4 regions of the Streptomyces sp. NPDC048462 genome follow, and region 1 is predicted to be linked to each of the others. Evidence: riboswitches for the same ligand, from Rfam matches in the RefSeq annotation. Region 1 holds a riboswitch; each other region holds the start of a gene.
The links. Region 1 has a riboswitch for cyclic di-AMP ahead of ACGFU6_RS18395 (transglycosylase family protein). Riboswitches for the same ligand answer to the same signal wherever they lie in the genome.
Positions count from the first base shown of each region.

Region 2: another riboswitch for cyclic di-AMP. It lies ahead of ACGFU6_RS09070 (M23 family metallopeptidase); the one in region 1 lies ahead of ACGFU6_RS18395 (transglycosylase family protein).
Region 3: another riboswitch for cyclic di-AMP. It lies ahead of ACGFU6_RS30815 (peptidoglycan DD-metalloendopeptidase family protein); the one in region 1 lies ahead of ACGFU6_RS18395 (transglycosylase family protein).
Region 4: another riboswitch for cyclic di-AMP. It lies ahead of ACGFU6_RS24040 (C40 family peptidase); the one in region 1 lies ahead of ACGFU6_RS18395 (transglycosylase family protein).

Region 1 covers NZ_JBICXG010000010.1:29,784-32,982, reverse strand. Annotated here, with positions in the region: gene ACGFU6_RS18400 (transglycosylase family protein) at 1-911, shown strand, start outside; cyclic di-AMP (ydaO/yuaA leader) riboswitch at 1,294-1,465, shown strand; gene ACGFU6_RS18395 (transglycosylase family protein) at 1,470-2,216, shown strand; gene eno (phosphopyruvate hydratase) at 2,523-3,199, shown strand, end outside.
Region 2 covers NZ_JBICXG010000004.1:117,961-121,159, forward strand. Annotated here, with positions in the region: gene ACGFU6_RS09065 (M16 family metallopeptidase) at 1-1,115, shown strand, start outside; cyclic di-AMP (ydaO/yuaA leader) riboswitch at 1,327-1,493, shown strand; gene ACGFU6_RS09070 (M23 family metallopeptidase) at 1,506-2,309, shown strand; gene ACGFU6_RS09075 (GntR family transcriptional regulator) at 2,531-3,199, shown strand, end outside.
Region 3 covers NZ_JBICXG010000024.1:103,565-106,763, reverse strand. Annotated here, with positions in the region: gene ACGFU6_RS30820 (tyrosine-protein phosphatase) at 1-777, opposite strand, end outside; cyclic di-AMP (ydaO/yuaA leader) riboswitch at 1,190-1,379, shown strand; gene ACGFU6_RS30815 (peptidoglycan DD-metalloendopeptidase family protein) at 1,383-2,318, shown strand; gene ACGFU6_RS30810 (SGNH/GDSL hydrolase family protein) at 2,537-3,199, shown strand, end outside.
Region 4 covers NZ_JBICXG010000015.1:39,720-42,918, reverse strand. Annotated here, with positions in the region: gene ACGFU6_RS24050 (LysR family transcriptional regulator) at 1-790, opposite strand, end outside; gene ACGFU6_RS24045 (LysE family translocator) at 863-1,519, shown strand; gene ACGFU6_RS24040 (C40 family peptidase) at 1,553-2,026, opposite strand; cyclic di-AMP (ydaO/yuaA leader) riboswitch at 2,030-2,226, opposite strand; gene ACGFU6_RS24035 (hypothetical protein) at 2,531-2,842, opposite strand; gene ACGFU6_RS24030 (ATP-dependent Clp protease proteolytic subunit) at 2,847-3,199, opposite strand, start outside.

The sequences.
Region 1 (3,199 bases):
CCGCAGGCGTGACCGGATCGGCCATCGCCATCCCGCTGCTCGGCGCGGCAGGTGCGCACGCCGCCGACGCCTCGACCTGGGACCGGGTCGCGGAGTGCGAGAGCGGCGGCATGTGGAGTGCCGACCTCGGCAACGGCTTCTACGGCGGCCTGCAGTTCTCGCAGGAGGTCTGGAAGTCCTACGGCGGCGAGGCGTACGCCTCGCGCGCGGACCTCGCCAGCCGCTCGCAGCAGATCGCCGTGGCGGAGAAGGTGCTGGACGACCAGGGGCCGAAGGCGTGGCCCAGCTGCGCCGTCATCTCCGGCCTCGCCGCGGACGGATCCCTGCCGGGCGTCGACCCGGGCGTCGATCCGGCCGCCACCCCGGCCGCCGACCCGTCGGAGAGCGCGGACCCGTCCGCGAGTGCCGACCCGTCGAAGAGCGCCGACCCGGCGGACGACGCGGCCGAGGACAAGACGAAGGCCCCGTCGGACGACTCCACGGCCGGCCCGGCCGACAGCAAGGACAGCAAGGACCGCAAGCCGGACGCCTCGGCCTCCCCGGACGCCACGCCTCCGGCGTCCGGCTCCTCCGGCGAGACCGGCCCCGCGGACGGCCGGGACGGAGCCTCTCCGGCCGCCGAGACGGGCGGCAAGCACCGCGGTGCGCCGGCCCCGGAGCGGACCGGCGACGGGCGGGACTCGGGGCGGCACGCCTCGCGTGGCGAAGGTGACGGGCGCGCCAAGGGTGCGCCTGCCGCCGACGGCACGTACACCGTCCGGCCCGGCGACAACCTCTGGGCGATCGCCGACGCGCAGGAGCTGCCCGGCGGCTGGACCGGGCTGTACGAGGCCAACAAGGCGGCCGTCGGCTCCGACCCGGACCTCATCCTGCCCGGTCAGCACCTCGACCTCGGCGTGAAGGCCGGCTGAGACCGGCCGGGACGACCAACTGAGGCGACCGGCTGAGGCCCAGTCAGGGCCGCCCTGGAAGCAGCGGTGGAAGCGGCCGTGGAAACGGTCTGATCAACAGCTGAAATCACCTCGAATCCGGGGTACTTAAGAGACCTATGTCCCACTTTGAACTAAGTGAGACATGGGTCTCTTTGCGTGAACTGGCGCGTCTTGTCCGGGAGCTCCCTCCGCATCCGTTCCGACCTGCGCAAACAGGCGTTTATCCGATGCAAGGAAGGGCTGTTTATCCGGTATGTCCTTCTTTGAATGTAGGGGTTGCGTGTGTTTACGGTCAGAACCGCTCGCACCGCGGGCCCCGTCGACCGTCACGCCGAATCCTGCCGTCGGTCGAAGGGAACAGACGCGTAAAGCGCCGTAGGCAGGAGCGGGGGACCCAGGTAAGTGCCGGGCCCGATCGTCGCAGGACGGATCAGGACCGGCTTGGGGTTAAGTCGTGCGCTAGGACGTGCGACCGGGCAACTCACTTGGCCCGAACCCGACAGCTCACCTCGCAGGCGTCGGTGAGGAGAAGTCTCGATGCTGCTCAACAGCAAGGGCAACAAGCACCGCCGCCCGTCCAGGGCCGTCCGTATCGCCACGCTCGCCGGTGTGACCGGTGCCGCCATCGCCGTGCCCCTGATGGGTGCCACCGGCGCCTCCGCCGCCTCCGTCTCCACGTGGGACGCGGTCGCCCAGTGCGAGTCCGGCGGCAACTGGTCCATCAACACCGGCAACGGCTACTACGGCGGTCTGCAGTTCTCGCAGTCCAGCTGGGCCGCCGCCGGCGGTACGCAGTACGCGGCCCGCGCCGACCTGGCCAGCAAGTCCCAGCAGATCGCCGTGGCCGAGAAGCTCCTCGACATGCAGGGACCGGGCGCCTGGTCCTGCGCCGGTGCCGGCAACCTGAGCAACGACGGCGTGGACCCGGGTGTCGACACCGGCTCCGCCGCTCCCAAGCAGGAGTCCGCTCCCAAGCAGGAGTCCGCCCCGGCCCAGCAGGCCGAGCCGAAGAAGGCCGAGCGCACCGAGGCCCCGGCCACCAACCGCTCGGACCGCTCGACCGCCCCCAAGGCCGAGCAGAAGAAGACCGTGACCACCCCGACCGGCGAGAAGGTCAAGAAGGGTGACGGCGAGTACAAGGTCGTCACCGGCGACTCGCTGAGCAAGATCGCGGCCGACCACGACGTCAAGGGCGGCTGGGAGCAGCTGTTCAAGCTGAACAAGGACATCGTCAAGGACGCCGACATGATCTTCCCGGGGCAGCAGCTGCACCTGGTGAAGTAGTCCGGCACTCTCCTCGCCGATCGCCCGGCCCGGCCCGCGTCTTCCCCCCACGCGTGCCGGGCCGGGGTCTGTCGGTCGCCGGTCTGCGGGCCCGACGGGCCGGGAAACTCCGGGTGATTGTTCAACTGTTGTAGTTACTGGTCAGTAAATTTCTGGTTGTTCGCCCCGCTATCACCGCCCTTGGGTCCTTTTTCGTCCCAGGGGACGGGCGGGCGGCCGACTGAGACGGCCGGGCCGGTTAGGCTCTTGTCGCAAGGCCAAAGCGACCCTGCGCAACCAGCGTCATATCCCAGAAGGAGATGCCTCGTGCCGTCCATCGACGTCGTCGTAGCCCGGGAAATCCTCGACTCCCGGGGCAACCCCACGGTCGAGGTCGAGGTTGGCCTCGACGACGGCAGCACGGGTCGTGCTGCCGTTCCGTCCGGAGCCTCCACCGGTGCGTTCGAGGCCATTGAGCTTCGCGACGGTGACCCCAACCGCTACCACGGGAAGGGCGTCGAGAAGGCGGTCCTCGCCGTGATCGAGCAGATCGGCCCGGAGCTCGTCGGCTACGACGCGACCGAGCAGCGGCTGATCGACCAGGCCATGTTCGACCTGGACGCTACCGAGAACAAGGGCTCGCTCGGCGCCAACGCCATCCTCGGCGTCTCGCTCGCCGTCGCCCACGCCGCGTCCGAGGCCTCGGACCTGCCGCTGTTCCGCTACCTCGGTGGCCCGAACGCGCACCTGCTGCCCGTCCCGATGATGAACATCCTCAACGGTGGGTCGCACGCCGACTCCAACGTGGACATCCAGGAGTTCATGATCGCCCCGATCGGCGCGGAGTCGTTCTCCGAGGCCCTGCGCTGGGGCGCCGAGGTCTACCACACCCTGAAGAAGGTCCTGAAGACCAAGGGCCTGTCCACCGGTCTCGGTGACGAGGGCGGCTTCGCGCCGAACCTGGAGTCCAACCGCGCCGCGCTCGACCTCATCGTCGAGGCGAT
Region 2 (3,199 bases), on a different contig from region 1:
GAGCCACTCTGGACGCCCACGCCGACCACCCCGGCGTCCGGGTCTCCCTGGAGGTTCCCGCCTCCCGCCTCGCCAAGGCGCTCGGCCTGGTCGCCGAGGCCCTGCGGGCACCGGCCTTCGCGGACAGCGAGATCGAGCGGCTGGTGAACAACCGGCTCGACGAGATCCCGCACGAGCAGGCGAACCCCGCCCGGCGCGCGGCCAAGCAGCTCTCCAAGGAGCTCTTCCCGGCCACGGCCCGCATGTCCCGGCCGCGCCAGGGCACCGAGAAGACCGTCGAGCGGATCGACTCCGCGGCCGTGCGCGCCTTCTACGACGCCCACGTCCGTCCGTCCACCGCGACCGCGGTGGTCGTCGGTGACCTCACCGGCATCGATCTGGACGCCCTGCTCGCCGACACCCTGGGCGACTGGTCGGGCAACACCGCCGCGTCCCGGCCGGTCCCGCCGATCACCGCCGACGACACCGGCCGGGTGGTGATCGTGGACCGCCCCGGAGCGGTGCAGACCCAGCTGCTGATCGGGCGGATCGGCGCCGACCGGCACGACAGCGTCTGGCCGGCCCAGGTGCTCGGCACCTACTGCCTGGGCGGCACGCTGACCTCCCGGCTCGACCGGGTACTGCGCGAGGAGAAGGGCTACACCTACGGCGTACGCGCCTTCGCCCAGGTGCTGCGCTCCTCGGCCCGGGACTCCGCCTCGGGGGCGACCGGCGCCGCGATGCTCGCCATCAGCGGATCGGTGGACACGGAGTCCACCGGACCGGCGCTGGAGGACCTGTGGAAGGTGCTGCGGACCCTGGCCGCCGAGGGCCTGACGGACGCCGAACGCGAGACGGCCGTGCAGAACCTCGTGGGCGTGGCACCGCTGAAGTTCGAGACGGCCGCGTCCGTCGCGGCCACCCTCGCCGACCAGGTCGAGCAGCACCTCGCTGACGACTACCAGGCGCAGCTGTACGCGCGCCTCGCCGAGACCGGCACGGTCGAGGCGACGGCAGCCGTGGTCAACGCCTTCCCGGAGGACCGCCTCGTCACGGTCCTGGTCGGGGACGCCGCGCAGATCGAGGAGCCCGTCAGGGCTCTCGGCATCGGAGAGGTCTCGGTCGTCACCGGCTGAGCCGCCACCGCCCCCGACTGCGGGGCGGGAGCGGGGCCCTGGCGGGTCGTCTGCCGCCAGGGCCTTCCTTTTTGCCCGCTTTGGTGGAGAGGTTGCCTGTCTGCCCTGTGGGATGCGCTACAAAACCGCCTGTCCGTTTGGTGCGGGGAAGTACCCCCGCTTAGCGTCGGCCCGGCTGTCCGTCACTCGTATGCCGCATCCGCGACGTACCGGGCAGTCATCGCCGAGTCCCCGTCAGGCGCGAGCCCGGGGAGCCGGGGACCCACACAGTCCCTGGGGTGAATCGGATGACCGTGCCTCGACGAGGCCGGGGATCCGTAGGAGACCTTCCTGCTCCGAACCCGTCAGCTAACCCGGTAGGCGAGAAGGAAGGAAAGGACCAGCCACTTCATGGCGTTCACCCGTGCCACGGGGAAGCACCGTGCCCCGAGCCGTATGACGTGCCGGGGCGCGAGGGCCGTCGGTATCGCGACCCTGGCCACCACCGGCGTCATCGGATCCCTGGCCTCCCCGGCCCTCGCCGCGGACACCGGGGCCCCCGCCGCAGGCGACACCGGCCTCTCCCAGATCATCGCCATCGAGGGCGGCCTGGCCGCCCGGATCGACGCCCAGGCGGACGTGCAGCGGCACCAGGCCGACGCCGCCGAGGCGAAGGCGGAAGCCGAGGCGAAGGCGAAGGCCAGGAAGAAGGCCGAAGCGAAGAAGAAGGCCGAGGCCGCCGCCAGGGCCGAGGAGGCCCGCGAGAGCGAGGCGCGCGCCGCCCGCTCCGCCGAGCGCGCCCGGCTGGGCGCCTTCCAGCTGCCCGTCGCGGGCTCCTATGTGAGCACCGGCTACAAGTCCAGCGGCTCCCTGTGGTCCTCCGGCAGCCACTCCGGCATCGACTTCCACGCCGCCTCCGGCACCTCCGTCGTCGCCGTCGGCGCCGGTACGGTCGTCGAGGCGGGCTGGGGCGGCGCGTACGGCAACAACATCGTGCTCCGGATGACGGACGGTACGTACACCCAGTACGGCCACCTCTCCTCGATCGACGTCTCCGTCGGCCAGAGCGTCGGGCGGGGACACCGGATCGGACTCTCCGGCTCCACCGGCAACGCCACCGGGCCGCACCTCCACTTCGAGGCCCGCACCACCCCCTCGTACGGCTCCGACATGGACCCGGTCGCGTATCTGCGCGCCCACGGCGTCAGCGTCTGACCGGCACGCGGCACCTCACCGAAGGCCCCGGCGTCGCGCCGGGGCCTTCGGCCGTACCCGGCCGCCGGAACGCCGTCCGGCACCCGTTCCCGAACGCCTCCGGGGTCAGAAGATATTCATGAATTTCGGCCCGGCATCGGAAATGCGTCCGCATTGCAATAGAGTCACAGGACAGGCGTCGATCGGCCGCGTTTCGCGGGGATTAAGGCGGAGGTTCGGACATGCGCATTCCGGCGCATTCGGTATGCACGGCAATCCGTGACGACATCGTCTCCGGTGTCTTCGAACGCGGCAGCCGGCTCACCGAGGAAGTGCTCGCACGCCGTTACGGGGTCTCCCGCGTCCCGGTGCGCGAAGCGCTGCGCACCCTGGAGTCCGAGGGCTTCGTCGTCACCCGCAGGCACGCCGGGGCCTGCGTCGCCGAGCCCGACGAGCAGGAGGCGGCGGACCTCCTGGAGGTCCGCATGCTGCTGGAGCCGCTCGGTGCGGCACGGGCCGCCCAGCGCCGCACCGACGCCCACCTCAAGGTCTTGCGCGGTCTGGTCAGGCTGGGCCAGGAGCGGGCCCGCCGGGGCGAGGGCGAGGACCTGCGCTCACTGGGCGGCTGGTTCCACGAGACCCTCGCCCAGGCCTCCGGCAGCCCCGGCCTGATCGCGCTGCTCACCCAGCTACGGCACAAGATCGCCTGGATGTACGCGGTCGAGCAGCCGGCCCGCCCCGCAGAGGCGTGGGCCGAGTACGGGGCCATCGTGGACGCCGTGGCGCGCGGCGACGCGGAACGGGCGAGGGCGCTCGCCGCCCAGCACGCCGAGCGGGCCACCGTCGCGCACCGGCTGCGCCGCCCCGGCCGGCCGGGAGGCGCAGCCGCACCCCCGGCGGCCCGGGTGAGG
Region 3 (3,199 bases), on a different contig from region 1:
CCGCGTCGCGGGGGTGATCCTCAGCCCCTCGGAGAGGTAGCGCTCGGTGCCGCCCCAGGTCTCGTCGATCGTGGCGAAGGCCGCGGCGAGGTATTCGCTGTGGGCGCCGAAGAGGGGGCTGAGGAGCTCCATCACCTCGGGCGACATGCCGGCCGCCGAGGTGTCGCTGCGGCGGACCCGGTAGCGGCGGTGGGCGTCGTTGGACTTGAGGTAGTCCGCCTCGACGGCCTCGCGGCCGACGCCCACCGCGAGCAGCGAGACCGCGATCGAGAGCCCCGCCCTGTCCTTGCCCGCCGCACAGTGCATCAGGGCCGGGACGCTGTCCTCGGCCAGGGCGTGCAGCACCCGGCTGTGCTCGGCGGTGCGGTCCAGGATGATCGAGCGGTACGAGGAGACCATCCGCGCCGTGCCCTGGCCGTCGCCGAGGATCCCGCGCAGCTCGTCCATCTCGCCGTCGCGCACCATCCGCCAGAACTCGCTGCCGTCCGCCGGGTCGGTGAGCGGGATGTTCACATTGCGCACGCCGGGCAGCTCCACGTCCGCCCCGTCCAGCTTGAGGTCCGCCGCGTTGCGGAAGTCGAAGACCGTGTGCAGCCCGAGGCCGCCGAGGAACGCCGCGTCCTCGGGGGTGGCGCCCGCCAGGTGACCGCTGCGGAAGAGCCGTCCGTAGCGAACCCGGCGGCCGTCCGTGGTGGGCAGTCCGCCCACGTCGCGGAAGTTACGGACCCCCGCCAGCTCGGGTTCCGTCGACGGGGTCTGCGGCAGCTGCTGCGTCACGGTCACTCCTGGAGGCTCTGCCGCCGACGCGTGTCGCCGACGGGTCCACTCCCGTGACGATACGACATCGGATATTCAGCCGATCATCCCGGCGGCGGCTCTGATGCCGCCACCGTGCGCCGCCTCTTCGTGGAGCGCCGGCGGGGACGATGGGCATGACATGTCCGTATTGAGGCTTTTAGTCGAACATGCCGTGCTTATGCGGGAGATGGTCACCCGCTCGTGAGCGGGATCATATCCGTGACGGTGTGTGGCGGCGGGCCCGTTGGGTAATCCGTACGCCGCGCGGAATGCCAAGATCCATAATCCACGGAGTGTCACCGTAATTCCGTGCCGATTTCCCGGGGCGGAATCCGGAGCGGAACCCGTGGCTTGTTTCCGCCGTCCCGGCTCGCTTACGTTCCATGTCAATCCGGATGGAACGCCTAATCCTGCCGCCGTCCGGAATTCGCACCCACTCACCGTGTGGCAGGAGCGGGGGAACCAGGTAAGCCGCCGACCGGAGAGATCCGGCCGGCTCGGGGTGAAGTCGCGCCAGGCGCGACCGGGCATCTCCAGCCCGAACCCGACAGCTCACCTCGTAGGCGCCGGAGAGGAAATTCTTCATGCCCATCCCGGGTAAGCACCGCCGTCCCAAGTCCGCCACCATCGCCCGCGGCGTCGTCGTCGCGAGCGCCGGCGGAGCCGTCATCGCGCTTCCGCTGCTCGGCGCCACCGGTGCCAACGCCGCGGAGCAGGCCGCTCCCGCCACCGCGCAGTCGGCCGCCGCGCACGCCACCCCGGCCAAGCCGGTCGCGGACAAGCAGTCCGGCACCAAGACCTACTCCGTGGTCTCCGGCGACTACCTGTCGAAGATCGCTGCCGAGCACAAGCTCAAGGGCGGCTGGGAGAAGCTGTACCAGGACAACCGCAAGGTCGTCGGCGACGACCCGAGCCTGATCTTCCCGGGCATGAAGCTGACCCTCGGCGGCAAGGCCTGGGGCCACGCCCCGGCCACCGGCTCGCACACCTCCACGGGTGACACCACCCCGTCGAAGGCCCCGTCGAAGGCTCCGGCCAAGACCGAGTCGAAGGCCCCCGCGGCCTCCACCGACACCCAGGCGTCCAACACCGCCTCCGCCGACCAGGGCTCGTCCTCCGGCTACGTCCACCCGGTCCCCGGCAACCACACCACCGCCTACCGTGCCTCCGGCGCCAGCTGGTCCAGCGGCAGCCACACCGGCATCGACTTCCCCGTCTCCACCGGCACCAGCGTGAAGGCGATCACCTCCGGCACCGTCGTCACCGCGGGCTGGGGCGGCGCGTACGGCAACGAGGTCGTCATCAAGCACGCCGACGGCCACTACTCGCAGTACGGCCACATGTCCTCGCTCTCCGTCTCGGCGGGCCAGACCGTGACCGCGGGCCAGCAGGTCGGCCTCTCCGGCGCCACCGGCAACGCCACCGGCCCGCACCTCCACTTCGAGGTCCGCACGGGTCCGGCGTACGGCTCGGACATCGACCCGATCGCCTACCTGGCGTCGCACGGGATCAACGTCTGATCCAGGCGGTACCGGTCCGGTGACCCGGACCTGAGCAATACAGCGGAGGGGCGGTGCGCGGCGGCGCACCGTCCCTCCGCTTATGTGCGGCCGGTGTTCGGAGGACGGTCGCACTTATTCCCCCTTTACCGAAATCTGACTGGGTGGTCTATCTCACCACCCGTCAACCCCGTATTACGGTCGCGTAGGTCACAATCGACGGTGCAGGATATGCCCTTGTGGCAGACGATTCGAGAAACATCCGACAGGGCGTCATCAACCGACAGGGCGCCATCGAGTCGTACGCGGCGATTGGCGACAGTTTCACCGAGGGAGTCGGCGACCTGGGCCCGGACGGGACATTCGTCGGCTGGGCCGACCGGTTGGCGGTAATCCTCGCCGACCAGCTCCCGGACCTCGAAACGGCGCAGGACACCACGGGTGCCGCGCACGGAAACTTCCGGTACGCCAATCTCGCCGTACGAGGACGCCTCCTCGACCAGATAGTCGAGGAGCAGGTACCGCGCGCCAAGGAACTCGCCCCCGACCTGGTGAGCTTCTGCGCGGGCGGCAACGACATCATCCGGCCGGGCACCGACCCCGACGACGTCGCCGAGCGCTTCGAGCGCGCGGTCGCCGAGCTGACCCGGTCGGTCGGCACCGTCATGGTCACCACCGGCTTCGACACCCGCGGCGTTCCGGTGCTGCGCCATCTGCGCGGCAAGATCGCCACCTACACCGCCCATGTGCGGTCCATCGCGGACCGCTACGACTGCCCGGTGCTCGACCTGTGGTCGCTGCGCTCCGTGCAGGACCGGCGCGCCTGGGACGGCGACCGGCTGCACCTGTCACCGGAGGGGCACACCCGCGTCGCGCTGCGCGCCGCCCAGGTCCTCGGTCTC
Region 4 (3,199 bases), on a different contig from region 1:
TCCGCACCGACAACGGCGTCGGGGACATGGCCGCGACCATCTCCGGTACCACCGCGATCCCGATGCCCGCGCTGACCAGTGCGCACACCAGGGCGTAGCCGGGCGACTCACAGACCACCGCGGGCAGTGCGCCCGCCTCGGCCAGTGCGTTCTCCACCCCGCGCCGAGGCGGATGGGTGGGGGCGCTGCTGATCAGCGGCCGGCCCGCGAGGTCCGTCACCGGGAGCCGCCCGCTGCCGTCGGCCAGGACCTGACCGACCGCGGTGATCAGCACCAGCTCCTCGACCAGCAGCGGCTCGGCGCTGAGCCCCGAGGGGAGCGGCGCCGTGGCGGCCGGTTCGTACGCGTGGGTCAGCGCGAGGTCGACCTCGCCGCCGGCCACGGCCGCCACCCCGCCGGGCGGCTCGTACTCCGTGACGATCAGCTCCACGTCCGGGTGCGCCCGGCGGAAGGCGCTCAGCACGGGAGGCAGCAGATGGATGCCGGCCGTGGTGAAGGTGCCGACCCGCAGGCGCCCGCCGGAGAGCCCGGCCAGCCGCGCCAGCTCGTGGCGCGCCTGGTCCATCTCGTCCAGGACCCGTCTGGCCCGGCCGGCGAGCAGCTCGCCCGCAGCGGTCAGCCGGGCGCCCCGGTGGTGCCGTACCAGCAGTGCGGCACCGGCCTCCCGCTCCAGCTTGGCGAGCTGCTGGGAGAGCGCGGGGGCGGTGTAGCCCAGGCGGACGGCGGCCCGGGTGATCGAACCGGCCTCGGCGACCGCCACCAGCGCCGCCAGCCGTGTCGGGTCGTACATTAAGCGTTCCTTTTGGCAGACCCACAAGATTGCAAGTACATGCTAAAGGCTGTTCGGGTCCAGGGTGGAGCCATGGATGCCCAGCTGACCGCCTTCCTCGGAGTCGCGGCCGTCATGGTCGCGCTTCCCGGAGCGGATTTCACCGTCGTCGTACGCAACGCTCTCGCCTCGCGGTCGGCGGGGGTGGCGACCGCGCTCGGCGTGGCCGGGGGACTGCTCGTCCACACCGCGCTCGCCGTCGCCGGGCTGGCCGCCGTGCTGGTGGCGGTGCCGGTGCTGTTCCGCACGGTGCAGCTCCTGGGCGGGGCGTACGTGCTCTACCTGGGCGTCAGCGCACTGCGCTCGGCCCGAAAGGGGCGGGCGAACGCCACCGGGACCACGGCGGACCACCCGGACGGCAAGGCGGACGCGGAGGCTGCCGTCGGGACCCGGCGCGCACTGCGCCAGGGCTTCCTGACCAACGCGCTGAACCCCAAGGCCCCGGTGCTCTTCCTCAGCCTGCTTCCGCAGTTCGTCCCGGCCGGGGCCGCCCCGCTGCCCAGGACGCTGCTGCTCGCCGCGATCGTCGTGCTGCTGGCCCTGATCTGGTTCCCGGCCGTGGCGCTCCTGGTGGACCGGCTGGGCCGGTGGCTGCGCCGGCCGCGTACCGCCCGCGCGATCGAGGGCGGCAGCGGCGCGGCACTCACCGTGCTGGGGGCTGTGCTGGTGACCGGCACCCTGCTGCACTGACGGGAGCCATGCGTCCGGTGGGGTGCGGCGGCGTCAGCCGACCCGGCCGTAGTAGACGCTCTTCGTCCAGATCCTCTCCAGCCGCACCACGGCGCCGGTCTTCGGCGAGTGCCAGATCTTGCCGCTGCCTGCGTAGATGCCCACGTGGAAGATGCTGCGGCCCGAATGGAAGAAGACCAGATCGCCGCGTTGCCGCTTCGACGCCGAGATGTGGCGGGTCTTGTTGTACTGCTGCTGGGCCGTGCGCGGGAGCTTCTTGCCCGCCTTCTTGAACGAGTAGAGCGTCAGCCCGGAGCAGTCGAAACGGCTGGGGCCGGTGGCGCCCCACCGGTAGGGCGATCCCTTCTTCGACGCGGCGATGTTGAGCGCCTTCATCGAATGAGTCGCGGCCTGGGCGTCGGTCACGGCGCCGGGGACGAACAGCGTGCCGCCGACGGCGGCGAGCGTCATGATCGAGGCCGTCGTGGCCCGAGCGAGGAGAGACGGGACATGAACCTGCGCAGTCATGCGCAACCCTTCGTCAGCCGCCTGTGAAGGATGACCTGTCGGGTTCGGGCCGGCGAAGTCGCCCGGCCGCACAAGGCGGCTTCACCCCGAGGGACGACCGGAAGTCCGGTCGGCCCGTTGTGCTTGGGTCCTCCACTCCTGCCGATCCACTCCTGTCGACCAGGCATCCGGACAGCGGCAGGACTCGGCGTCCGCCCGGACCGCCCCGCCGCGGTGGCGGGGGCTTGTCGTCCCAGGGATCTTGACTCACCGAACGCCGGATTTCCGAGGTGAAACGGTGATATGTGAGGCTCGTCACGACTGACCCGTTCGGGTGGACAGGGGCCTTGCGGGGAGTCGCAGCACTTCTCCAGCCGTTGCGGTATCAGGGGTGGAACGGCGGATTTCACCCATGGCCCACCTCGAAAGCGCAAGTTGACCCGTCCCTCGTGCGAGGTAACACCTGCGCCGAACGAGCGAGAGAAATTGATCCACCCGTCGGGCGTGTCGGTGCGGGGGAGTTGATCAACTCGGCGGGTCGGGTGGCACGGTGAGCCGCCCGGCTCGGCGCTCGCCGTCCAGCACCCGTAACGCCCGCGTCAACGTGTCGGAGTGGATCTGCGTCTCGCCCCGCTCGTGCATCAGCGCGAGCGCCTCCCGCAGCGCCACCGCGTGCGAGGCGAGAGCCTGCGCGGCGCGCAGGGCCCCATAGGTACTGTCCGCGCGGGCCGGGTTGATCCGGCCCAGCTGGTCGACGACCTCCAGATAGCGGTCGATGAACTCGCCCTCCGCTCGGGTGAGGGCGGGCAGTGGCGGGAAATCCGGTGGCTGCGCCATCGGTTCACCTCGTGACGGGCGGCAGCGCCGCGGGCCCGCGGTTCTGCACGATGTGGTCGACCAGCCCATACGCCTTGGCGCCCTCGGCGTCGAGGATCAGGTCGCGCTCGGTGTCGGCGGTGATCTCCTCGGCGGGGCGGCCGGTGTGACGGGCCAGCATGCCCGTCAGCGTCTCGCGCATCCGCAGCAGTTCCCGCGCCTCGATCTCCAGGTCGGACGGCTGTCCCTGCACGGGCTCGGCGAGTTCGGGCTGCTGCACCACGACCCGTGCGCCGGGCAGTGCGTGCCGGCGGCCGGGAGCTCCCGCGGCCAGCAGCACGGCCGCGCCGGCGCCGGCCTGGCCGAGGCAGAAGGTCT